DNA from 4 places in the Paenibacillus sp. Y916 genome. Region 1 is predicted to be linked to each of the others. Evidence: predicted binding sites of a transcription regulator. Region 1 holds the regulator's gene; each other region holds the start of a gene.

What was found. Region 1 encodes Rex, which represses fermentation and respiration genes when NADH is low (regulators of the CRP and FNR family bind a similar motif). Its sites were predicted from a motif close to TTGTGAAATATTTCACAA; they were not measured.
Region 2: AC1TO9_RS09610 (cytochrome ubiquinol oxidase subunit I) is a predicted target of Rex. The motif match lies at 3,664-3,681, and genes of this name have one in related genera.
Region 3: AC1TO9_RS09935 (TorD/DmsD family molecular chaperone) is a predicted target of Rex. The motif match lies at 1,686-1,703, and genes of this name have one in related genera.
Region 4: pflB (formate C-acetyltransferase) is a predicted target of Rex. The motif match lies at 1,162-1,179, and genes of this name have one in related genera.

What each region holds. Positions count from the first base shown of each region.
Region 1 is NZ_JBXCJA010000001.1:638,782-645,036, reverse strand. Features, by position in the region: gene AC1TO9_RS03115 (cell wall elongation regulator TseB-like domain-containing protein) at 45-590, opposite strand; gene AC1TO9_RS03110 (amidohydrolase) at 632-1,939, opposite strand; gene AC1TO9_RS03105 (redox-sensing transcriptional repressor Rex) at 1,908-2,582, opposite strand; gene dinG (ATP-dependent DNA helicase DinG) at 2,617-5,478, opposite strand; gene AC1TO9_RS03095 (tetratricopeptide repeat protein) at 5,617-6,246, opposite strand.
Region 2 is NZ_JBXCJA010000003.1:342,600-348,854, reverse strand. Features, by position in the region: gene cydD (thiol reductant ABC exporter subunit CydD) at 1-1,160, opposite strand, end outside; gene cydB (cytochrome d ubiquinol oxidase subunit II) at 1,160-2,176, opposite strand; gene AC1TO9_RS09610 (cytochrome ubiquinol oxidase subunit I) at 2,163-3,563, opposite strand; gene AC1TO9_RS09605 (methyl-accepting chemotaxis protein) at 3,767-5,464, shown strand; gene AC1TO9_RS09600 (hypothetical protein) at 5,540-6,022, opposite strand; gene AC1TO9_RS09595 (hypothetical protein) at 6,123-6,255, opposite strand, start outside.
Region 3 is NZ_JBXCJA010000003.1:415,821-422,075, reverse strand. Features, by position in the region: gene cls (cardiolipin synthase) at 1-63, opposite strand, end outside; gene AC1TO9_RS09935 (TorD/DmsD family molecular chaperone) at 880-1,563, opposite strand; gene AC1TO9_RS09930 (MFS transporter) at 2,154-3,392, shown strand; gene AC1TO9_RS09925 (glutamine--tRNA ligase/YqeY domain fusion protein) at 3,542-5,218, opposite strand; gene AC1TO9_RS09920 (N-acetyltransferase family protein) at 5,391-5,885, opposite strand; gene AC1TO9_RS09915 (formate/nitrite transporter family protein) at 6,184-6,255, opposite strand, start outside.
Region 4 is NZ_JBXCJA010000001.1:458,228-464,482, forward strand. Features, by position in the region: gene adhE (bifunctional acetaldehyde-CoA/alcohol dehydrogenase) at 1-998, shown strand, start outside; gene pflB (formate C-acetyltransferase) at 1,260-3,521, shown strand; gene pflA (pyruvate formate-lyase-activating protein) at 3,569-4,309, shown strand; gene AC1TO9_RS02110 (stalk domain-containing protein) at 4,701-6,255, shown strand, end outside.

The sequences.
Region 1 (6,255 bases):
GGATGACTCAACTGGTTTATTGATGTAGCGTAATTTAACGTGATCTAACGGTTCGGTAATGTAAATTGTTCGCCTATTTGCATACCATCACTGAATCGATAGAAGCGATAATTATAATGGTCTTGTTCTTTGTAGAACAGTTGCCAGGCAGCTGTTCCATTGAAAAGACCTAGTTGCAAATGTTTTTTCTTTATATTCGAAAGTTCCTTTTCGATAAGTGTCATCATTTGGGTTTTGGATAACCCATCCTTCAATAGTTCACTTTGAATCGCTTTCGGGGTATCATTCACTTCGTACTCACTCGTTAATGGGACCCAGACAATCATATTCTGATCGTCCTGATCTTTACCTTCAATGACCCAGACTACATTGTTCCAGACCGATTTGGAGGTACGAGTAACTTGAGTTAATTCACTATGCTCCTTCGCTGCAGCAATAGCCACAGCTTCCTGACTCCATTGATCCTGCATAATGTATATGTAATAGCGATAGAGTCCGAATAGCAACACGATGATGACAGCGACACTTAGCCAAATGATCTTCTTCTTGTCCATATACTTGTTCTTGTTCTTGTTCTTATTCTTCTTCAACCTGAACTTCCTCTCTTCAGGAATAAGGAGTAACTAATACCTTAACGGTTAAGTAAGCCCTCGAAAGCAGATTGCGCTTCATGGTGTATACGCTCTTCGTCTAGAGTAAGACAAGCACCATTCTTCACAACTTGCTTACCATCAACCCATACATGCTCTACATCTTTGGCACTCGCAGAATAGATCGAGTGTGAGATGAAATCCGTGTGGGGTAAGAAATGAGCCTGATCCGTATTTAGTGCAATGAAATCTGCCTTCATACCCGGAGCCAATCTTCCTACCGTATCTAGAAACAATGACTTTGCCCCATAAATAGTACCCATCCGCAGCGCCTCAGCAGCCGGAATAGCTGTTGGATCCCCAGATATCCCTTTGTGAATGAGGGCAGCCAGTCGCATCTCTTCGAACATATCCAGATTGTTATTACTTGCTGGACCATCTGTTCCAAGCGATACAGGTACTCCTGCCTTCAATAGGTCTGTTACACGCGCAATACCACTCGCAAGCTTCAAGTTACTTCCTGGGTTATGTGATACGCCAACTTGATGAGTTGCTAGAATCTCAATCTCTTCGTCATTCAAATGTACACCGTGCGCAACAATCGAAGGACGTGTAAACATGCCGAGTTTCTCCAAATGTTGAACAGGACGTAGACCATAGTCTGCTACGTTCTGTGCTACTTCACTTAGCGTCTCCGACATATGTGTATGCATCGGCAGATCGAGATCATGTGCAGCCTGTACAAACTTCTCGAAGTAATCTGGCGGGCATGTATAAGGAGCATGTGGCGACATCATCGTCGTAATTCTACCCTCTGCTTGTCCGTGCCAAGTTTTTGCAAAAGAGATCGCTTCCTGAAGCTTATGTTGTTGGACTTCCGCAGAACATAATCCAATAACACCTCTAGTTAGGACGCCGCGAATTCCAGATTCCTGAACTACTTTAGCTACCTGATCCATGTGATCATACATATCTAGAAAAGTCGTTGTACCACCCTTAAGCATTTCTAACACAGATAAGGAAGCTCCCCAGTAGACATCTTCAGGGGTGAATTTCTCTTCCATTGGCCACATTTTCTCCTGTAACCATACTTGTAGCGCAAGATCATCGCCATAGCCTCTAAGCAATGACATAGCAGCATGTCCATGTGTGTTGACAAGACCTGGTAAGAACAACAAATGGCTACCATCCACCTCTGGAATATCTTCATCAACTACCGGCTTGTCTTCACCAATATACGTGATCAAATCATCCTCTATGAGCATATACCCCTTCAATACAGGTTGTTCATTGTTCAGAACAGCGAACGTACCATTCTTAATGATCCACTTCTGAATTTTGTTGTTCATTTTCGTCTGAATCTCCCTTTCCATTAACCAAATAATAAGCAAGGCTAAGCATATCCGTAGTGAAATCAGCTGCATGAATACGAACATCCGCCGGGGCCTTTAATATCGTTGGAGCGAAATTCAATATAGCTCCAATTCCTGCTTCAATCAATTTATCGGCAACATCCTGAGCTTCTTGCTCAGGAACGGTAATGATTCCAATGCGAATATTATGCTTCTTAATTGTATCGAAAAGTTCATCCATAGGTTGAACTTCTATTGTATTAATACGCGTTCCAATCTTCGTTGGATATGCATCAAATACGGCGACAATCTTTAAATTCTCTTTCAAGTAAGCATTATAATTGGATAAAGCGTGGCCTAGATTACCGGCACCTACTAGAACAACATTGATCTGTTGATCCAAATTAAGAATATGTCGTATTTTTTCAATTAAATAAGCTACGTCATACCCAATGCCTTTTCTACCAAAATCGCCAAAATAAGCAAGATCCTTACGAATTTGCGCAGGATTCAAGTCTAGCTTTTGACCTAATTCCTGTGAAGAGACTGTAGCTACTTCCCGTCTTTGAAGTTCTGTCAGATAACGCAAATAAATAGGTAATCTGCGTACAACAGCTTCTGAAATTTTATCAGATTTCATATTTGCTCCTCCTAATGAATAGCTAATACATTGATCAAGGACGGTGTCCGTCTTGTAACCATTCCGAAATTCTTGGAACCATTTGATCCGTTGACATATGCTCCATCTTAGGACCAGGTAGTGAATATAGGAAGTACTTCCCATAATAAGATTCAATCACCCGTGTATCATATACAATAACGATTCCTCGGTCACTCGCCGTACGCACTAATCGTCCAAATCCTTGTTTGAAACGAATAACTGCTTGAGGTACTGAAAGCTTCATGAAAGGATTTTTCTTTTGTTGCTGTAAAAGTTCACTCTTCGCCTCTACAAGTGGATGATTAGGAGGCTGAAAAGGAAGTCGAACAATAGCTAAGCAAGTCAGTGCTTCTCCTGGAATATCTACCCCTTCCCAGAAGCTGTTTGTTCCTAGAAGTACCGAGGCACTACTATCCTGGAAACGGCGGATCAACTTACTTCGGCTTCCATTATCCACACCTTGTCCTAGTACCGCAATATCCGTAGAGGAGAGTGCTTTACTTAAAGGCTCATACACTTGCCGAAGCATACGGTATGAAGTGAATAATACTAACATTCGACCTTGTGTAACGATAGCTGTTTCAGCCAGTGATTTAACAAGTGTTTCGACGAAGAGCGCGTCGCCTATACTTCCCTTCACACTTGGGAAATCACGCGGGATAATCAGCAATGCCTGATCACGATAGCGAAAAGGAGACGGCAATTGCACAGTTACCAGTCGATCTTGATCCGAAGCTTCCTGAAGCCCCAAGTTTTCAGTCATATACTGAAAGGATTTGTCGATTGACAACGTAGCTGAAGTTAGAATAATACTTTTCTTTTTATCAAAGAATACTTCCTTTAGCTGCTGACTTACATCTACAGGAACCGCATACATCTGTAGGGATTTACTCCGATAGTGACCGTTAGCCTCCATCCAGTATACATTTCCTGCATCGTTAAGTGATACAAAGAAATGTAAGCCTTCACGCTGGGAAGCTAAATCTTTCACAAGGCCACTGATGTCCGTGAGCAAACTTTCAAAATTAAAATCCTCTAGATTTTCTCTGATTTCATTGATCATTTTATCCGAACTACGAATCACTTCGCCCAGCGTTACATAGATCTGATTCTCTATCTCTTGCAGCACTTCCCAATCCTTCGGTTTCTTCGCAGGCTGCAAACGTAGGACGAACTGCCCCGTATCCCCTGGAGCAGCATCACTTCGTTCAGGAAGCAGAGCAAATAACATATCGCTTAGTCTATCCCAATGTTCCTTCACATCAACTAAATCACTACTCATACGATCAGTCAATAGTGCCCAGTCGGCGGCCTTCTCATCGCTTGAAGATTGTAGCTGTTGTCGTAGAACAGGAAATTGACCGTTTCGGTTATCTTTGTAAAGTCGTGATAACGTGTGGATCACATTGAAATACCTTATATGAAGGCCTAGGTGTTTACCAGCGACTTCTTCTAAATGATGCGCCTCATCTATAACTAAATATTCGTAAGCAGGCAATAGCTGATGTCCTGCCTTTACATCTGAGAATAGCTTCGAATGATTGGTAATCACAACGTCCGCTACACCCGCTTCATGTTTAGCACGATGATAATAGCATTTACGAAACCATGGACAAGCGCGTCCCAAGCAAGAATCCGTGTCACTAGACACCGTCTCCCAGAAGTCCCCACCACGGGCTCCTAGATTCAGTTCCTCATCATCACCTGTCTCAGTCTGCGTTAACCATACCATCATTTGCGCAGCTAAGATCAAATCCTCTTTAGGATTCGTAAAGTCTCTTCTATTTATTTTATGTTCAAATTTTCTCAAACACAAATAATGTTGTCTCCCCTTGAAAATTGCCGCTTTAAATGGGAAAGGAACAACTTGAGTCAATAGTGGTATATCTCGCTCTCGCAACTGCTCCTGGAGGTTGATCGTATGCGTGCTTACCATAACTTTCTGTTCGCGCTTTACACTCTGATAAATAGCAGGTATTAAGTACCCTAGAGATTTCCCTGTTCCTGTTCCCGCTTCAATAAGGAGATGCTTCTCTTGCTCTAGTGCATTCATAACCTCAGTGAACATCATACTTTGAGATTCGCGGGCTTCATACTGTGGCATAATTGAGCGGAGTCGTTCCTCAATCTGCTCAAGATACTGTGGAAATTCAATGTTCTTCAGAGGGTTATCATCTGCATCATCTCGTGGTGTTGATATGTCCGTCCAATCCTCAACTGCCAAAGCCAATTGACGATAAAATGTATGACTTTCCAGATCCTGTGCAGGCTCCTTCTCTTTCTCCCTACATAACGCGTCGAAATACCAGGCTAAATCACTGTCCTCATCTGTAAATAGCTCACTAAGGCGCTGTAAAGTGATTAGTGGAAGACTGACCAATTCATCCAAACATTTCAACAGTACATGTGCAGTAGCCAGTGCGTCACTATCCGCTTGATGGGGCCGGTCATGCTGAATACCGAATTGCAAGGATACAAGCCCTAATTGATAAGTCGTTAATGACGGAAAGCATATTTTCAGAAAATCGATAGTGTCAAGCAGTCTTCCCGCGTATGGCAAATAACCACATCGATCAAGTGAGTTTTGCAAGAAATTGAAATCGAATGCGATATTATGACCTACCAGAACAACGTCATCTAATAAGGGAACTAACTCCATCATCATTTCTTCTAAGGAAGGAGCATTCTCAACGTCACTATTGGATATTCCAGTTAATTTACTAATAAAAGGAGGAATGGGGATACCCGGATTAACGAAAGATCCGTATACGCGGGATATCGATTGATCTTCCTCAATAATGGCAAGTCCCACTTGAATGATCTCATCACCGGGTTGGTTACCCGTAGTTTCAAAATCCAGTACAGCAAATTTCATGTTCTATTATTCCCTTTCAATCCAGTCTCTTTTACAGCATAACAGAAGTTCTCATTTTATTCATTATATGTGGTGCAAAAAAAAGACGACGCCTCGTAGCTCACGCTTTGCAGGCATCGCCTTATTATCGTCTTCCCGTTAGTTCAATGATATGAGTTGACTTCCATATTGGAGTTGGCCACAATTGTCGCTGCACACTCTTAAATTCACGATTGGATCGGCTAGTGTAGGATCATTTTGCAATGCCAATCTGAAGTACTCCTGTGCTTTCACCGTGTCTGAATGTTTAAACTGTATACAACCAATTGCGTTATAGATCATTGCTTTTAGCCTCTTATGTTCAGTTATGGGGAGGATCCATTGGAATTGCTTGAGCGCTTCCGTCGTCTCATCTAAGTGAAGATGCGCCATCGCTATATACGTTCTTGCAAGCAAACTGTCGGGAACATCCGATATAATTACGGAAAATTGCTGTATAGATTGACGATACATCATTAATTGGAAGTAACCTTGGCCTCTCACAAAAGACTCTGTCTCCATTTCAGGTGTAGTACCTAAAGGAAAAATGGGCGGTAACAACGTATATTCCCGAAAGATACCCATCTTGTCTTCAAAGGAAAGCCATTCCTCAATAATCCCATCACTCATCGCTTTAAGCATGTTCCATCTTTGGATCATAAGCTGCTTCTGCGTTTCTTGCGCTGTTGGATAACGCTTGACAATCTCCTCTAACATGTCGTTCATTTCAGCGAATACATGTTGAAACATAATCTGCAT
Region 2 (6,255 bases), on a different contig from region 1:
CGTAGAAATCCACTTAGAACATCAATTAACGTTGATTTACCAGCTCCACTCTCACCAATAATCCCTATCTTCTTCATTCCTTGAATATGCAGGGTTACATCGTGCAAGGAATGAGGACCCTCTGCTTCGTGCTGCACCTGAACATGAGATAGCGTCAATTGACTGTCAACATTCCAAGCATAAGAGAATCCAACGGGTAAAGTTACATCTAGCTTTTCTATTGGCATATCGATTATAGCTTGGATCGCTTCTCCCGCCTCTTTCCCATTCAAGGTTGCATGGTAATCTGATCCTACCATTCGGACTGGCAGGAAGTATTCTGGGGCTAGAATAAGGATCGTCAACGCTGTTACAAGCATCATATCTCCATTAATCAAACGAAGACCTAGACCCACGGCTACGGATGCTACGGATAACATCGTAAAGAAGTCTAAAGCGAATGAAGATAGAAAGGCGACTCGCAAAGTTCGCATCGTAGCTTTTCTGTACTTATCACTGACTGCGCCAATTGTACTGATATGTGATTTACTTCGCCCTAAGTATTTCAGCGTCTCCAATCCACGCAATGAATCCACGAAGTGATTGGCTAAATTACGGTAGGAATCCATCTGATTATCCACTTGTTTACGTGAAGAAAGACCGATAAGAATCATAAACACGATGAGTATCGGCATCGTAACTAAGAGTATAATCGCAGACTGAATATCCTGTGTGAATACATAAACAAAGATTACCGCTGGGATCACCGCCGTCGCGACGGTACGCGGAATAATCAGTTCCAAATAGAGTCTGAATTTGGATGTTCCGTCCAATACAAGCGTTACAAGCTTCCCTGTTCCTTCCGTCTTGGCAAACCGCGGCCCAAGCTGAAATAGCTTGTCCATTAATTGTTTGCGCAATAACGTACCAGTACGCTCGGCATATCGGTACGTTATTTTTTGTTGCAGGAAATTCACGACATGTCGAGCCATAAATGAAACTAGAAATATAGCTATTCCATTAGTCTGATCTTGTAGCGCATCCCCAGCAAATAAGGCAGAGACGACTTCCGACAACGCTCTTGCCATCCATAGTATAGACATGCTTTGCACTAAGGTCAGCAGTGCCACCGCTACCAGAATGGGTTTGATACCTTTAAATGCTAATAAATTTCGACCCATCAGTATTCCATATGATCTTTCGCATTTACTCGTTTATTAAAAATATAGTAACTCCACACTTGATATCCGAGTACAAACGGAAGCAAGGTAAGCGCAACGATGGACATGACCTTTAATGAATATTGTCCTGAAGCAGCGTTGGTAATTGTCAAACTAAAGGCATCACTAATCGAACTGACCATCACTCTTGGGAACAACCCAATAAATATGGATGCGAATGATATGATGATTACTGCGCCCGTCATACCAAAAGCCCAACCATCCCTTTTACGAGACATGAAATAACCGGCTAGGAAGTACGCGATTACTCCAATAATCGCAGTTACGCTTAGAATACCACCACGAACTTCAAATATATCTGTCACAAAATATGTCATCACAGAAAACCCGACTAATAATACTGCGAGTGGAATCAGTAACTTCTTAGCCATCACACGTGCTCGGTCCTGTAAATCACCTAACACTCTTAAGGTAGTAAACATGAGACCATGTACTAGGCAAAGAACAACTACCGTGATCCCACCAAGTAAAGTATAGCCATTCACAATATCAAAGAATCCAGCATTCATATTCATATCTTCACCGATAGGAACGCCCTGTATAAGACAAGCGAATACAACTCCGAACAACAACGGTGGAAGTAAGCTACCGAAGAAAATAATGACATCCCATGTTTTTTTCCACGTTTCAGAAGCTACCTTACCTCTAAATTCGAAAGCTACACCACGACCAATCAAAGCTAATAACACAAATACGAGCGCAGTATAGAATCCACTAAATAATGTAGCATACCAATGTGGAAAGGCAGCGAACATCGCTCCCCCCGCTGTAATCAGCCACACTTCATTTGCATCCCAGAAAGGGCCAATTGAATTAATCAATACACGACGCTCCGAATCATTCTTCGCTAGAACCGCTGTTGACATGCCCACACCAAAGTCGAAACCTTCCAAGAAGAAAAAGCCAATGAATAATACGGCAATCAACAAGAACCACAACTCATTAAGAGACATGATTAACCTCCTTATCAAATGGGTCGTGAGATTCTTCCTCAGGGGTACCCGAATCATTCGGTCCCTTCTTAATCACACGAATGAACAGATATACTAAGATCACAGCTAATACAGTATAAGCAAGTGAGAACGTAATTAATGAGAATAGAATTTGCCCAGCCGATACGTTAGGAGAAATACTATCTTCCGTCTTGAATAATCCAAATACAGTCCACGGTTGGCGACCCATCTCCGTCATAATCCAACCTGCTGAGTTCGCGATAAAAGGTAATGAAATCGACCATATCATAATACGCATAAACCATTTGTTAGTCTGTTCTAGCTTCTTACGAGCTACCAAATAGACACCATACATACTTAGAAGTATGAGTACAGATCCACTTGCTACCATGATCCGGAAGCTCCAGAACGTCGTGCGTACAGGTGGAATATAGTCCCCCGGACCATATTTCTCTTCATACTCTGCTTGTAGCTGGTTCATCCCAACCACTTCACCAGAGAACTTACTATAAGACAAGAAGCTTAGTAAATATGGAATTTGTATAACCATACCATTCTCTTTCTTCTCCGGATCTATTGTCGCAAAGACCGTCCAAGGAGCCGGGTCAGAACTTGTATCCCATAGTCCTTCCGAAGCCGCCATCTTCATCGGTTGCGTCTCTACTAGGTATTGGGCTTGACTATGTCCTACAAGCGCGACACCAATCGATGAGACCATTCCTACGATAATAGCAATAATGAAAGACTTCTTGAAAAATTGAAAATCTTGACGTTTCAACATTTTATAGGCGCTGACACCTGTAACGAAGAAGGCCCCTGTCATGAATGCGGCTAGAATGGTATGTGGAATTTCCACTAATGCCTGTCCGTTCGTAATCAGAGCAAAGAAGTCATTCATCTCGGCTCGACCATTATTAATCTCAAATCCAACAGGTCTCTGCATAAAGGAATTCGCGATTAGAATCCAAACAGCGGACATCATAGTACCAAAAGATACTAACCAAATACACGCTAAGTGAAGCTTCTTAGACAAGCGGTCCCACCCAAAAATCCATATCCCAAGAAATGTGGACTCTAGGAAAAAAGCCAGTAATGCTTCGATTGCTAGCGGTGCTCCAAATACATCTCCTACAAATCTAGAATAATCCGACCAATTCATCCCAAACTGAAATTCTTGTAGTATTCCTGTTACGATACCTACAGCAAAGTTTATAAGAAACAAATGACCCCAGAATTTGGCCATCTTTTTGTACTCTTCTTTTCCTTTGATAACATACATTGTCTCCATAATGGCGATCAGTAATGCCAATCCTATGGACAATGGTACAAAAATAAAGTGAAACAGCGTTGTTGACGCAAATTGGATGCGTGCGAGCATGACCGGATCCATAATTATTATCCCTCTTCCCTTTTTATATCTTTATATTTTGTCAGACCCTCCTCCAAGAGCATGTGATATTTATCACACTTAAAGGAAAAAGTTATCCACATTGTGAAGTTTGTCACACAATATTAAAAATTGATCTGTTAATCTTATTTTATTTGCAATTTTATACTAACAACTTATACACATTAGATACTGGAGGCTACAACGTGAGATTAGCTACGAAGATCACATTAATGTTGATCGCCCTACTCTTTGCAGTAGGTGTATCGGTCAGCAGCTTTGCTTATAATATAACCTATCGCCAGATTGATGAAGCACTCGGAATCGAAACGGTTGGATGTGCAGACATCACTTCAGGGTTAGTTGATCCACAAGATATTATAGCACTCGTTCAAGGAGATACTACTTCACGTCACACAGTGGAGACTAACATTGATTGGATTATACATAAGAAGCCCTTGTTTAAAGAAGCTTTCGTCCTATCTTTGGATGGCACCATTCTAGCTGCTGATACCAGTCTGAAAAGCAGAGGATATCAAGCAGGCGACTCCTTCTACTTAGATCAAGATGCTCGTGAAATGATTATTAATATGAAGCATTCCAGCTATTCCAGCGTATACACATATGATGATATCCACCTAAAGACAGGATACGGGCCCATTTATAAAGACAATGACTCTACTCAAGAAATCATCGCTCTTCTCGCCATCAATGTTGACGCTTCGCTCATTCAACAACGCACGATTAACACGCTCTTATATCCTTTCATTGTAGGTGCTTCTTTATTTCTTGCCGCTGCACTAGTTATTTATCTGATCATTCAGAGAATGATCCGTCCAATAGCTCTTCTATCAGCGCATGTGCACCAAATTACTAAAGGTGATCTGACTGTGAAACCATTGATGTTTAAAAGCACAGATGAAATCGGACAGCTCTCCGCAGATTTCAATATGATGACTCGCAATCTACAAGAACTCATTCAAGAGGTCAACGATACTTCAATTCAAGTTGCAGCCTCTTCCCAACAATTATCTGCAAGCTCTAAGCAGACGGAAGAAGCCGGACGACAAACCGTCTTGATCATTGGCGAAATGGCTGATGGCGCAGAGAAGCAGCTACTGAACTTAGAAGTAAGCTCTGAGAAGATCGCAGAAATATCAACCTTTATTTCAAATATCTCGTTAAGCACTGAACAAGCGCTCGTATCCGCTGCTGATAATTTACATCAAGCCCGGGCGGGGAAGCTATCAATACATGAAACTGTTGATCAAATGACAAATATAAATCAAAGCATACAGGAATTATCATCTACGATTCAGAACTTAAAGGATCATTCGCAGGAAATAAGACATATGCTTGATGTTATGACAGGAATAGCAGCAGAAACTAACCTACTAGCTTTAAATGCAGCGATCGAGGCTGCCCGTGCCGGCGTGCATGGCCAAGGATTCTCCGTAGTAGCTAGTTCAGTAAGGAAATTGTCTGAGAGCTCATCCCAATCAGCTAAAGAAATTTCCGAAGTCGTAACAGCGACCTTAATACTAATAGAAACTGCTAGTCAAGGCATGTTAGATACAGCTATGCAAGTAACACAAGAAATGACACGTATCTCTGAGCTTGAAGCTTCCCTCGAACAAATTGAATGCTCAGCCGACAATATTACGGAGCAGAATAAACACGTCTCCTCAGCCATCCATCAACTGTCCAACAATGCTAATCTACTTGTTGAAACAGCACAAGTTATCGTTGAACTAGCCAATCAGACGTATGATGGAACGCAAAGTGTGTCTGCTGCCTCAGAGCAACAGCTTGCATCCATGGAGGAGGTCGATGCTTCCGCTACTCTCCTTGCAGAAATGTCCGAGAAGCTTCATCGTCTTATTGAACGATTCAAAGTACATTAATTAACTTCAAAAAAAAAGGAGCAGCTACCGGATCTTTCGTCGTAGCTGTTCCTTGTGTATTGTCGCAATGTATTTCTATGATTCCCGATCTACAAAATACTTATTCGTCATGTACCAGGCCTCACCTTTGTCTGTGGGAACCTTACCTTTCTTCTTATCCATAAATACAATCTCTTTACACTTCGAGCAAAACCACTTCGTCGTATAGTATTGCGAATAGGTTGTATATGTCGTCCCACATTTGCAGTCCACCTTGAAGAATACAAGATTCTCTTCATAGGCTTGCGAGAGTTCATCATTCTTCTCTTGATCACCTATCGATATAGGTCTAATTATCTCCACGTAGTTGGAGAATCGATTCTGCACCTTAAAGTCTGCAACTAGATCTGGATTAAGGCCAAAGAACTCTTTGCCAATCGCTGTAATAAATTTCGTATTTGATCTGTAACTTTCCATCCATTCTTGAATCTGTTTATTCGATAAAGGAACAGTCCCTTTAATGCCACTGTTAAGTGTGTATGTCATGATAGTCAAATTCTCACTGTCTTCGTAATACATTATATCCCGAACCTCCTAACTAGTATCTATCTAAATGTACTACTTCTTTCAAATATAATCAAAAGGTGGAAGGAGGGATTTACCCCTGTTTCTTCCTCACTTAATCTAGTGACGATCTAGTTACGTTATCCCAAGTGGTTCTAAAAGCTCGACTCCAGCTAAGAAAATTCAACATTATTAGGAGGATCATATACATATATACGCCATAACTCACTAAGGTACTCAAGAGATGA
Region 3 (6,255 bases), on a different contig from region 1:
TCCAAAATAATAAAATGCGAATACAATTGCTGAAATTAATACAACTTGCAACCCGCGTCTCATATATTTCCTCACCTTTTCCATTCCCATTTGGATTAAACATATAACAATATCTATAACATATACCCTTAACTATTGTACATGATGCTTCCCATATTTGCCTATCTAGATGAATAGTAGATGAGAATGCTCGGCAGTGGACTTAGTGTTAGCGTATTCGGAGATCGCTTAGAGGATATTAAGCCAGTGTCCGATGAGATCCTGAGACTTGTACAAAAAGATACGACACATTTTGAATAGGCAAAGTCTAGTCTATCCACTTGCTATGATCAATACACGATTGTAGCTGATCAGCAGAAGTTAAGTTCACTAGGTCTTACGGCTGGGCAGATCACTCTGAAGCTAAGCCCTGTTCGGTAGCGTCCGGTTCTAACTGAAATTGAAGTTGAGAACAAAACCTATAAAGTTTATATTGAAACTGATAGATCTGTAAGTTATCGTACCTATCGTGTATGAATTACTAATAAAATTCAGCAAACCTAAAGTACTTAATTAAGATACCCATAATGACTATTGCATCAACAATAGGACGTACACCCATTTACTTCTGAAATGGGCGTATGTCCTTTTTCTTATAGTATGGGAAAGAGGAATAGCAGTGGAAATATAAGATACACAAGTAGAAACGGGTGCCTTAAAGCGATACTTCGTATCGCTTTAAGGCACCCGTTTCAGCGGAAATTTAAGAAATATAGTATCGAGTGAAACTTATACTTTCCTATATACCAAAAAAGCCGACTCCTGTTCACGCTTGAGGAATCAGCTTAAAGCTATCTTCATATATTTAATGGTCAAAGATGCCTTCTCAAGCAACTTCTACTAGGCAAGTTCCTCTCTCCATACACGTAACATAGCCATATCATACGGTATAAAGTCCTTCAGAATACTTCCAATAGCGGTATACATCGGACTTTGTGCTAGACACATTAAATCTTCACCGAAGGTTGGAATCCACTTCACTAGATGTTCCTCTAAGAACTGAATCTGATCATCAATTAATTCTAGTTGTGCCGTCCTGATTCGTCGATCATCTGATGCTCGTTCAGCAAGAATAGCCATGTACTCAAGCTCAAGCGAAATATTATCGTCCTGTTCATGGTTCAATTTATTGAATGCAATACCTGACTGAACGTAAATCTCACGAACGTCAGCAGTACAGTCCACATCCTTCTCACTCAACCTACTCACATAATCGCTTTCACATAGCGATGGGAATATGGGACGCATACAGTGAAATAAACGTTGGTACTCTGCCTTCTCCAATTCACAAACCTTTGCAAGTTGACCTGGCATAATATCGGATAAGTAACTCTTCAACAGTTGACCGCCTTCTGTTAACAGAATTTCCTCCCTAGTAACTATATGCTGTCGCCATTGTGCAACGAGTGACAAGTTTGGCGGACTCCCCAAGAAATCTATAAGCAATTGATATACCCAGCCTCTACCTTGCTTCCAGCGTACACATTCCTCAGTATCCTTAACAAGTTCCATGGTTAGTAACACAGAGTTCAACCCCCTTTATGTCCTAGCAATGAGTCGAGACGATACAATAAACATCATATATTTGTTCTTTTAAAGGTAGCGCTTTCTTATATATTCATAATACATCAAATGTTAGATATCTCATGTGACATTCTTCACGATATTATAACCATTTCTTTTTACTAGGAGAACCAACTAAGTCACCTTTTTTCAAAGATGGACCCGTCTCGAGGGATATATAAGAAATATCGTATTCTGTGAAACTTATACTTTTTTATATTTCGCAAAAAAAATGACTTCCATCAGCGATGGAAATCATATCAATTGAAATTCCGGCATACGATTACTAGGGGGAATCGTCACCTTATAAATATATAATAACTTATTTTGTAAGCGCTTACCAGTCCTTTTTATTTCTTTCCCTCCTTTTTTGCACTAAATGATGAATTTATGCTGATATGGAAATTTGTTGGTTTGAATCCCTTTTCAACACATGTTAAAGTGGAATGGTTGATCTAAACACCATAAATAACCATTAACAATTCGTATTTAGGATGATCTTTGGTTAAGCCAAGTATAATAGGGCTCAACTATTCCTCCTATGGAAAGGAATGTACATATTGAATGAACCCATAGAAACCAAATCTTCCTTAACGTCACTTAGACTTTTCAATTTCTTCCTATATGGCTCCATGGTGCTCTTTACTAGCTTTTTTCAACTTTATCTTCATGATGTCGGCATGACGAAATTTGAAATTGGTAGTCTAATGGCTCTCGGGCCCTTCGTCTCTTTGTTTGCTAATCCCTTTTGGAGAAGCTGGGGTGACCGCTTGCATAATATGAGACGTATTATCGTCATTATGATGAGTGGAAGCGTGTTGCTGATACAGTTTGTTTTTCAAGCTGATAGCTATCCTATGGTGTATTTAACAATGACCTTATTCTTTTTCTTTCAGACACCTCTCTTCTCTCATAGTAACAGTCTTATACTAGGATATATTCAGGATACACCTCATAAATTTGGTAGTTTCCGCATATGGGGGTCTATCGGTTGGGCAGTAACCGCCATTGCAGCAGGACAAATCCTTGACTCGACGGGGATATCACGAGTATCAACCCTATTTACTGCTCTTCTTATCTTGACCATTGGGATGGTAATGCTTCTTCCACCCTTGCATCGTTCTTCCTACACTCCAAAGTTAAATCTTAAAGGATTTGCAGCGATCATGACTAATCCATACTTTCTTTTCTTTATCCTTTTGGGTGTTCTAGTATCTGTTCCGAATGCTATGAATAATACATTTATGTCATTATATATAACGGAAATTGGTGGATCTAAACGAATTGTTGGATTAGCAGTATTCCTGTCTTCTTTGTTTGAAATGGGGATGTTCTTCTTGTTTGATCGTTTCATGAAACGTAAAATATCATGGCTATTCGGTTGCCTTGCCTTAGTAAGTCTGCTTTTCAGTCTGCGTTGGCTTCTCATGGCTGAGGCTACAGTTCCGTTAGAAGTCGCTGCCATTCAGATTCTGCACTGTGTGACATTCGGTGGATTCTTCTACGTGGGTACCCAGCTTACGATGCTGTTGATCCCTCGTCCTTTTCGTGCAACGGGCCAAGCCGTATATACTCTCTCATGGAGTGGTCTCTCAGGCGTGATTGGTGGATTTGTTGGAGGGTGGTTATTTCAAAGCTTTGGTGCAGAAGCCATGTATAAGACGGGTATGCTATTCTCCTTAATCGGCGCCGCTGGCTTTGCGCAGATCTGGTCACTCATTCGAAAACATGGTTATAAATTACCTGGTACAACTCACGAAGGGGAACCTGACGAGGATCCACTCTATTAGAGGAAGTTCAAAAGGGCATCTTTTGATCACGAGGTTAGTGAGAGGCGTATTCAACATCGAATATTGAATTCAGCCGGTCATTCTTAGTCAATAAACAAGCCCGCAGATACATCACTGCGGGCTTGTTTATACTTGTTAAGTTGTTGTCTTTATTTCGTTATTGGAAATGAACTTTTGAGTGAAACGACGCGATTAAATACCGGATGTCCTGGCGTCGAGTACTTAGAGTCTACGTTAAAGTATCCATGTCGGAAAAATTGGAACTTATCCTGAGCAACTACATCTCTCATACCAGGTTCTATATAGCCTTGGATAATTTCCATCGAATTCGGATTGATTTGATCAAGGAACGTCTTCTCTTGGGTCTCATCAATAGATTCTTCCGCTTCCTCATCCAATATAAGCGGCTCATACAAACGGAATTCAGCAGGAACAGCTTGAGTGGCCTCGACCCAATGGATCGTTCCCTTCACTTTGCGTCCAGTAAATCCACTTCCGCTCTTCGTCTCAACATCGTAGGTACAATGAATTTCGACAACATGACCTTCTTCATCCTTAATTACTTCATTGCATTTAATGAAATAGGCATTCTTTAATCTAACTTCATTACCAGGAAATAATCGGAAGTATTTGTTCGGTGGATTCTCCATGAAGTCCTCTTGCTCAATATATATTTCCCGAGAGAATGGAATTTGACGATTACCCATTTCAGGATTCTCGCTATTATTCTCCGCTTCCAGTAGCTCTACTTGATCCTCTGGATAGTTGGTAATTACGACTTTGAGTGGATTCAATACTGCCATCGTACGTGGTGCTTTCAGCTTCAGATCTTCGCGGACAAAATGCTCCATCATTTGTCGATCTACGACACCTTGGCTCTTAGAGATACCCGTCTCATAAATAAAGCTACGGATCGCCTCAGGAGTGTATCCCAGACGACGCAAGCCCGAGATCGTCGGCATCCGTGGATCGTCCCAGCCATCCACATGATGCTGATCTACAAGTAACTTCAGCTTCCGTTTACTCGTTAGAGTCTGCCCCACGTTCAGACGACCGAATTCGTATTGATGAGGAATATTCGGCATTTCACATTCTGTTACAACCCAATCATAGAAAGGACGTTGATCTTCAAATTCCAACGAACAAAGGGAGTGTGTTATAGCTTCAATAGCATCTTCTAATGGATGAGCGAAAGTATACATCGGATAGATACACCATTTATCCCCTGTATTATGATGATGAGTGTGAGAAATACGGTAGATCACCGGATCACGCAAGTTTATATTAGGTGACGACATATCAATTTTGGCACGTAATACTTTTGCACCATCACTAAATTCGCCTGCGCGCATCCCTTCAAACATAGCCAAATTCTCTTCCACACTACGATCGCGATAAGGACTATTACTCCCAGGTTCCGTCAATGTTCCACGAGTCTCCCGAATTTGATCGGCACTGAGATCATCAATGTAGGCTTTGCCTTTCTTGATCAAGATGACTGCACGATCATACATCTCATCGAAATAGTCTGAGGCGAAACGTAACTCGTCCCACTCATATCCGAGCCACTTCACATCTTCCTGAATGGATTTCACATATTCTGTATCCTCTTTAATCGGGTTGGTATCATCGAATCGTAGATTCGTCTTCCCGCCAAACTCAGCTGCTAAAGTAAAGCTAATCCAGATCGCTTTAGCATGTCCGATATGTAAATACCCGTTAGGTTCTGGTGGAAAACGCGTCAAAATTTCCTTCACCTTACCGGATTTCAGATCATCCGTAATAATAGTCTTAATAAAATTGGGAGGTGTACTTGGGTTCTCCATTACAATCAACCTTTCATCCTTGAGTTTTCTGTCTCGTCCTTTATACACTAGCTTCATACAAATATACCTGTTATATGCGTATTGTTCAATCATGACACCTTGATACATTCCTTGAAAGCATATGCTAAGAGCGGTCGAATTCATTCTTCGATCACGAAGTATTGACTTCCTATTACAATAGGTACCCCATCAGAATATCATCTACATACCTTCCGCCCACATGGAATTCGTTAACAAGCCGACCTTCTCTAACAAATCCACATTTATCATAAAACTCCAAAGCAGCCGAATTAGAAGCCAGAACTCGCAAACTAAGCTTCTTCATCCCCTGTTCAGTTGCCCATTCCTTTACCGTTTCCATCAGCCTTGTTCCAACTCCCCCATGCTGATATTGTGGGTGAACGGCTATATTAATCTCATATACATGGCGATTACTTTTAATCAATGTGGGATAGCGAAAGCCAACATAACCACAAAGTCTTTGATCAATGAAGGCTACAAACTGCGAACCAGGTTGGCAATGTCGTAGGAAGTCCTCGCGAGAAGTCCAATTTAATGGTTCCGGAGAGCTATAATCATCCCATACAACAGCGTCTAAATCCATAATCTGCTGCGCATCTTTCATTTCTGAAAGGCGGATCGTTAACATTTGTTCATTAAGCTTCATCTTTTTCACCTCTTTTCAAAACCTTACTTCCGAAACTAGACCGCTACTGGCCAGCATCTCAAAATTATTATCGTTGATTCTATCATAAGTCCCCTGCAATTATTGTGCAAAGTCTAAAACAAGTACCATATCTACAACTATTTCATCGCCGTCACTATCCTCGCTAACGTCAACATCGATCATTCAGTATCCGTCTCAGACGAATTATAAGAAATAGGGTATCCAATCTCTTCTATTTAAATAAAAGAACTACAGTATAAGCTCAATTTCATACTGTAGTCCTTTTATTATGTGTTCCCTAAGCATGCTTACGCAGTGCATTTACTTGTGAAGATTGAACTTTATGTGCTACTGGGACTACTTGAGGATC
Region 4 (6,255 bases), 180 kb from region 1:
TGAATAGATTCCAACCTGACTGTATTATTGCACTCGGTGGTGGATCTCCTATGGATGCTGCCAAAGCAATGTGGTTATTCTACGAACATCCAGAAGCTGATTTCGATGGCTTGAAACTAAAATTCATGGATATTCGCAAACGGATTTACAAATATCCACGTCTTGGTCAAAAGGCTAAGTTTGTAGCTATACCAACAACGTCGGGTACGGGTTCAGAAGTGACTTCATTCGCAGTTATTACAGATAAGAATCAAGGCAATACTAAATATCCACTTGCGGATTATGAATTAACACCAGACGTAGCCATTATTGACCCAGAGTTTGTGTACTCGTTACCACGGGTAGCGGTAGCTGATACGGGTATGGACGTATTAACACATGCCATCGAAGCTTATGTATCCGTTATGGCTAGCGACTACACAGATGGGCTTGCGATTAAAGCGATCCAATTGGTGTTCCAATATCTTGAGAAGTCGGCATTGGAAGGTGATAAGCTGGCTCGTGAGAAAATGCATAATGCATCAACCCTTGCGGGGATGGCATTCGCCAATGCATTCTTAGGAATTAACCACAGCTTAGCGCATAAATGGGGTGGTAAATACCACACAGCTCACGGTCGTACGAATGCAATCCTGTTGCCACACGTCATTCGTTACAATGCCAAGAAACCAACGAAGTTCGCAGCATTCCCGAAATATTCACACTTTGTAGCTGACGAACGTTATGCTGAAATTGCACGCATCCTCGGATTGCCTGCACGTACGACTGAAGAAGGTATTAATAGCTTAATTAATGCTATTCGTAAAATGAACAAAACGCTGGGTATCGAGGAATCGTTCCAACAATTAGGGTTCGATCCTAAGGAATTTGAAGCTGGTGTTGAATACTTGGCAGATCGTGCCTTTGAAGACCAATGTACAACAGCCAATCCTAAGATGCCATTAGTTACAGAACTTGCAGATGTGTATAGAGATGCGTTCTACGGAAGATTCGAATAAAGCAGCATCAATAGCAAAAGAATAGCTAATAAGTATAATTGAATAAGTTTTAATTTAACGTGACAAATATCACCTCAAAAGTGATGTTTGTCACAGTTATTTACTAGTATTTAAAGTAAGCTAATGATAGATAAAGATTCTAGAATAATATTACTTATATTGGTTGTGAAAAAAATTACGTTCTAGGATCCAAGAGACCTGAGATACCTTCAAACTCATGATCTCTAACAGAAATATAAATATATAGATGGAGGGATTATTATGTCGGTTATTGAAAAAGAAATGAAGAAGGTACAGTCAGGTTGGAGAAGTTACAAAGAGGGGAAATGGTCTAGAAAGGTCGATGTGAATGACTTTATATTCAAAAACATTACACCTTATGCTGGTGATGAAACCTTCTTAGTTGGAGCAACGCAGAATACAACAGAACTGTGGAAAATTGTATCGGACTTAACGAAGCAAGAGAGAGATAACGGTGGTGTATTAGATGTTGATGTCAATACAGCGGCTACGATTGTCTCGCACCAACCAGGCTATTTAGACAAAGATAAGGAGCAAATTGTTGGTGTACAAACAGATGCTCCGTTCAAACGCTCTATTCAACCGCAAGGCGGCATTCGCATGATGATTGACGCTTGTGAAGCTTATGGATTCAAACTTTCCGAAGATATTATTAAAACATTTACTGATATCCGTAAAACTCACAACCAAGGTGTATTTGATGCTTATACATCAGACATGAGAGCGGCTCGTAAAGCCGGTATTATTACAGGACTTCCTGATGCTTACGGCCGTGGACGGATCATTGGTGATTATCGTCGCGTAGCACTGTATGGTATTAACTTCTTGGTTCAAGACAAGAAGCGTGAACTGAATGAATTAGAAGTTGATGTAATTGATGAAGTTGTTATTCGCCAACGTGAAGAGCTTTCAGAACAAATTCGTGCCCTTGCTGAATTGAAGAAGATGGCCGATATGCATGGGTTTGATATTTCTGAACCTGCTAAGACAGCTAAAGAAGCATTCCAATGGGTATATTTTGGATACTTGGCTGCAATTAAAGAACAAAATGGTGCTGCGATGTCCCTCGGACGCGTATCCTCATTCCTTGATATATATGTACAGCGTGATATAGCAGAAGGTACTTTGACGGAAGAACTAGCACAAGAATTGGTCGATCATTTCGTTATGAAGTTGCGTATCGTTAAATTCCTTCGCACACCAGACTATAATGAATTGTTCAGTGGAGATCCAACATGGGTCACAGAATCCATCGGAGGAATGTCTGTCAATGGACAGACTCGTGTAACGAAGAGCAGTTTCCGCTTCCTGCACACATTGTACAACTTAGGAGCAGCTCCTGAACCTAACTTAACAGTGTTATGGTCAGAACAACTTCCAGAAGCATTTAAGAAATATTGTGCTAAAGTATCTATTGAGACGAGTGCCATTCAATATGAGAACGATGATCTTATGCGTCCAATCTATGGCGATGACTACGGTATTGCTTGTTGTGTATCCGCAATGCGCATCGGTAAACAAATGCAATTCTTTGGTGCTCGCGCCAACCTTGCTAAATGTTTGTTGTATGCAATCAACGGCGGTGTAGATGAGAAATCTGGAGCGCAAGTTGGACCGGAATTCCCAGCAATTACTGGCGACGTTCTCACTTATGATGAAGTGATGAAACGTTTCAAGCCTATGATGCAATGGTTAGCTAAGCTATATATGAACTCTCTAAACGTTATTCACTTTATGCATGATAAATATGCTTACGAAAGAATTGAAATGGCTCTGCATGATCGTGATATTCTTCGTACAATGGCTTGTGGTATTGCGGGACTATCTGTTACAGCGGATTCACTTAGTGCGATCAAATTTGCTACAGTCAAACCAATTCGTAATGAGCAAGGGATCGCTGTTGACTTTATCATTGAAGGTGAATATCCTTGCTATGGTAATAATGACGATAATGTAGATAACATTGCTGTTGAATTAGTTGAGACGTTCATGGGTATGATTCGTCAGAACAAAGCTTACCGTGACGCGTTGCCAACACAATCAGTCTTGACGATTACTTCTAATGTAGTCTATGGTAAGAAAACAGGTACTACACCAGATGGACGTAAAGCAGGAGAACCATTCGCACCAGGTGCTAACCCTATGCACGGACGCGATAAGAAAGGTGCTTTGGCTTCGCTAAGCTCTGTTGCTAAGCTTCCATATGAAGATAGCTTGGATGGTATTTCTAACACATTCTCTATCGTACCGAAAGCATTGGGTAAAGAAGAAGACACACGCAAATCCAATCTTGTTGCAATGATGGACGGTTACTTTGGCAGCGGTGGGCACCATCTTAATGTCAACGTATTTAATCGTGAACAATTGATGGATGCGATGGAACATCCAGAGGAATATCCGCAATTGACGATTCGCGTCTCAGGATATGCAGTTAACTTCATTAAATTATCTCGTGAACAACAATTGGATGTTATCAATCGCACATTCCACGGTGCGATGTAATTAGTAATATACTTTTAAGACAGCGGATGCGGGAGGGGTGACTTCATATGATTAAAGGACATGTACACTCTCTGGAGACCTTCGGGACGGTTGACGGACCAGGTATCCGCTTTGTCCTATTTATGCAGGGTTGCCTGATGAAATGTCAATACTGTCATAACCCCGATACATGGGGGATGAATGAGGGCAAAGAAATGACTGTTGAAGAAGCTTTATCAGAGATTGAGCCGTATATCAGCTACTATCGTTCGTCTGGAGGCGGTCTTACGGTATCGGGAGGCGAGCCTAGCTTACAATCCCGTTTCGTTGCTGAATTATTTAAGGAAGTTAAGAGACGTTGGAATCTTCATACGACTTTAGATAGTAACGGATTTAATGATCCGGATAAAATTAAAGATTTACTGGATGTTACTGATTTGGTACTGTTAGATATCAAACACATGGATAATGAGAAACATATCAAGTTAACTGCTAGAAGTAATGAGAAGACGCTCAAAACGGCACAGTGGTTATCAGAACATGGTCATAAGATGTGGATACGCCATGTGTATGTTCCAGGTATTCATGAGCAAGAAGAGGATCTTCTCCATCTAGGTCAGTTTATTGGAACGCTAAATGGAGTAGAGAAATTTGAGATTCTACCGTATCATCAGATGGGTGTCTACAAGTGGGAAGCCATGGGTAAAGAATATCCACTACAGGGTGTTCCTTCTCCTACGGAAGAAGAAGTTCAGCGTGCCTATCGTCTTATTGAAGAAGGTCGTAAGCAACTATATGTCGTAAATTAGTTTAATAGTGGGGGTGTCCCAGAAACCATGAAACAGGGTTGAGGGGCATCCTCTTTTTCTTGAAATATAAGAAAGTATAAGTTTCACTTGAATCAATTTCATAATCGCCGATGCAGTTATATCGGGTTGCGTAATTATGAAATTGATTCTTGATACTCTATTCCTTATAATTCCGCTGAAACGGGTGCCGTCTTTGAAAAAGGACGGTATTGCCGTTTCTACTTGTGCAGCAGGGTAGATAATCTTTTGAAGAGGTTTGGAATGTGCGAGGCATTAAATAGTTGTATTTACATTGTTGCTTATTAGCAACCTTTTGTGTTAGATTGCGTCTATTACTAATGTGAGATAAGAATTAGAATTAGTCAGAAATAGGGAATAGGGGAGCATACTAATGAATTTCAAGAAGATTACCTTTTTAGCAATTTTTACAGTAACGCAAATTATGTTAGTTAGTCCAGTAAATGCAGAAAGTACCACTCCAGTAGAGCAAAGCGAAGCAGTTACTCAAGCGGTATATGGAACAGATACCGATGAGGCTACACCTTCGAATATTTCCTCGGAAATCGAAACAGATGAAACACAAAGTGCTTCAGTTCATTCAAATGAATTAATCATGATGATAAACAGTGCTGAAATGTTTCAAGATGGCAAGACATATACAGCGGGTCGCCCTATGACGGTGAAGAAGGGTGTTTCTTATGTTGCTCTTCGTTCAATGGTAGATCGTATTGGTCTTAATCTTACGTATAACAGTACGACTAAAGAAACTATTATTATAAGTGGTGATAATGAATTACGATTCAAAACCGACAGTAATAAGTATACCGTGAATGGTGTTTCGAAAGAAATGAAAGGAGCGGCATATCAGGACAATAATATATTTATGGTTCCATTGACGTCTATTACACAAGCACTCAATATTCCTTATATCTATGATGGCGTACAAAAGAGAGTTGTTCTTAGTCTTGTAACAAAGCCGGCTGCTTCGTTTACGATCCAGCAAAAGGTGGTTGTTGCAGGAGAGACAACGGTGACTTATGTAACTTACGCATCATCGCCTAAAGGACTGCCTATCGTTGAGGAACGTTGGGAAGGGCGGGAAGATATCTTTCAGGAGATTGGAACTCACGAGGTAACTTATTCTGTGCGTGATAGTAACGGAGAATGGAGCGATCCATATACATTGACAATCGTAGTCAAAGCCCCTAATTTACCACCTGTGGCTATGTTTACGACAGATAAAGATGAGTATAAAATGGGTGAACTCATTACAATAAAAGATCAAAGTACGGATGATGAGAATAATATTGTAAAAAGAGACTGGATGAACAAACAGATGGCCTTCTTTAAAGCGGGTCCAGTCAAGATTCAACTGAAGGTAACAGATGGATATGGCGCAGAAGGATATTATGAGAAAACAATTAATATTACGAATGAAAGCTTATACAGTGAGCCAGATTTCAATCAATTATTTATACCTATCGGAGGTCAATACAGATTTGATGGTGCCAATATACCTGCGATGAATCAGGTGCCGTATAGAGTGTCTTCAGAACCGGTAACGTTGCTACGTAGTAACAGCCCTGAAACAGTCTATTCCGAAGGTGTGGTTTACCGTGAGACGTCAGAAGGAAAAGCGCGCTTTATGATTCATCACGTTAATGCTTTGGCCGTTGATGTGAAAATGTATGTCATAGCTACGAATAAGAATGAATTACCAGCAACGATTGATATTCTAGATTCTGGATTTGCTGGTCCGAATATATATGCAGCACTAGTAGGTAAGTTGTCGGTGCAACGTTATTTCCAATCCATGCAAAATCCTTTAGTGAAAGAGTCCGTTTCGATTGCTCCGGGTGAAAGCAAAATTATTCTGAACGAACTAAATGCACTTAAAATGACTCCGACGCAAGTAATTTCATTATTAGCTGATGTGGCTAGTGATT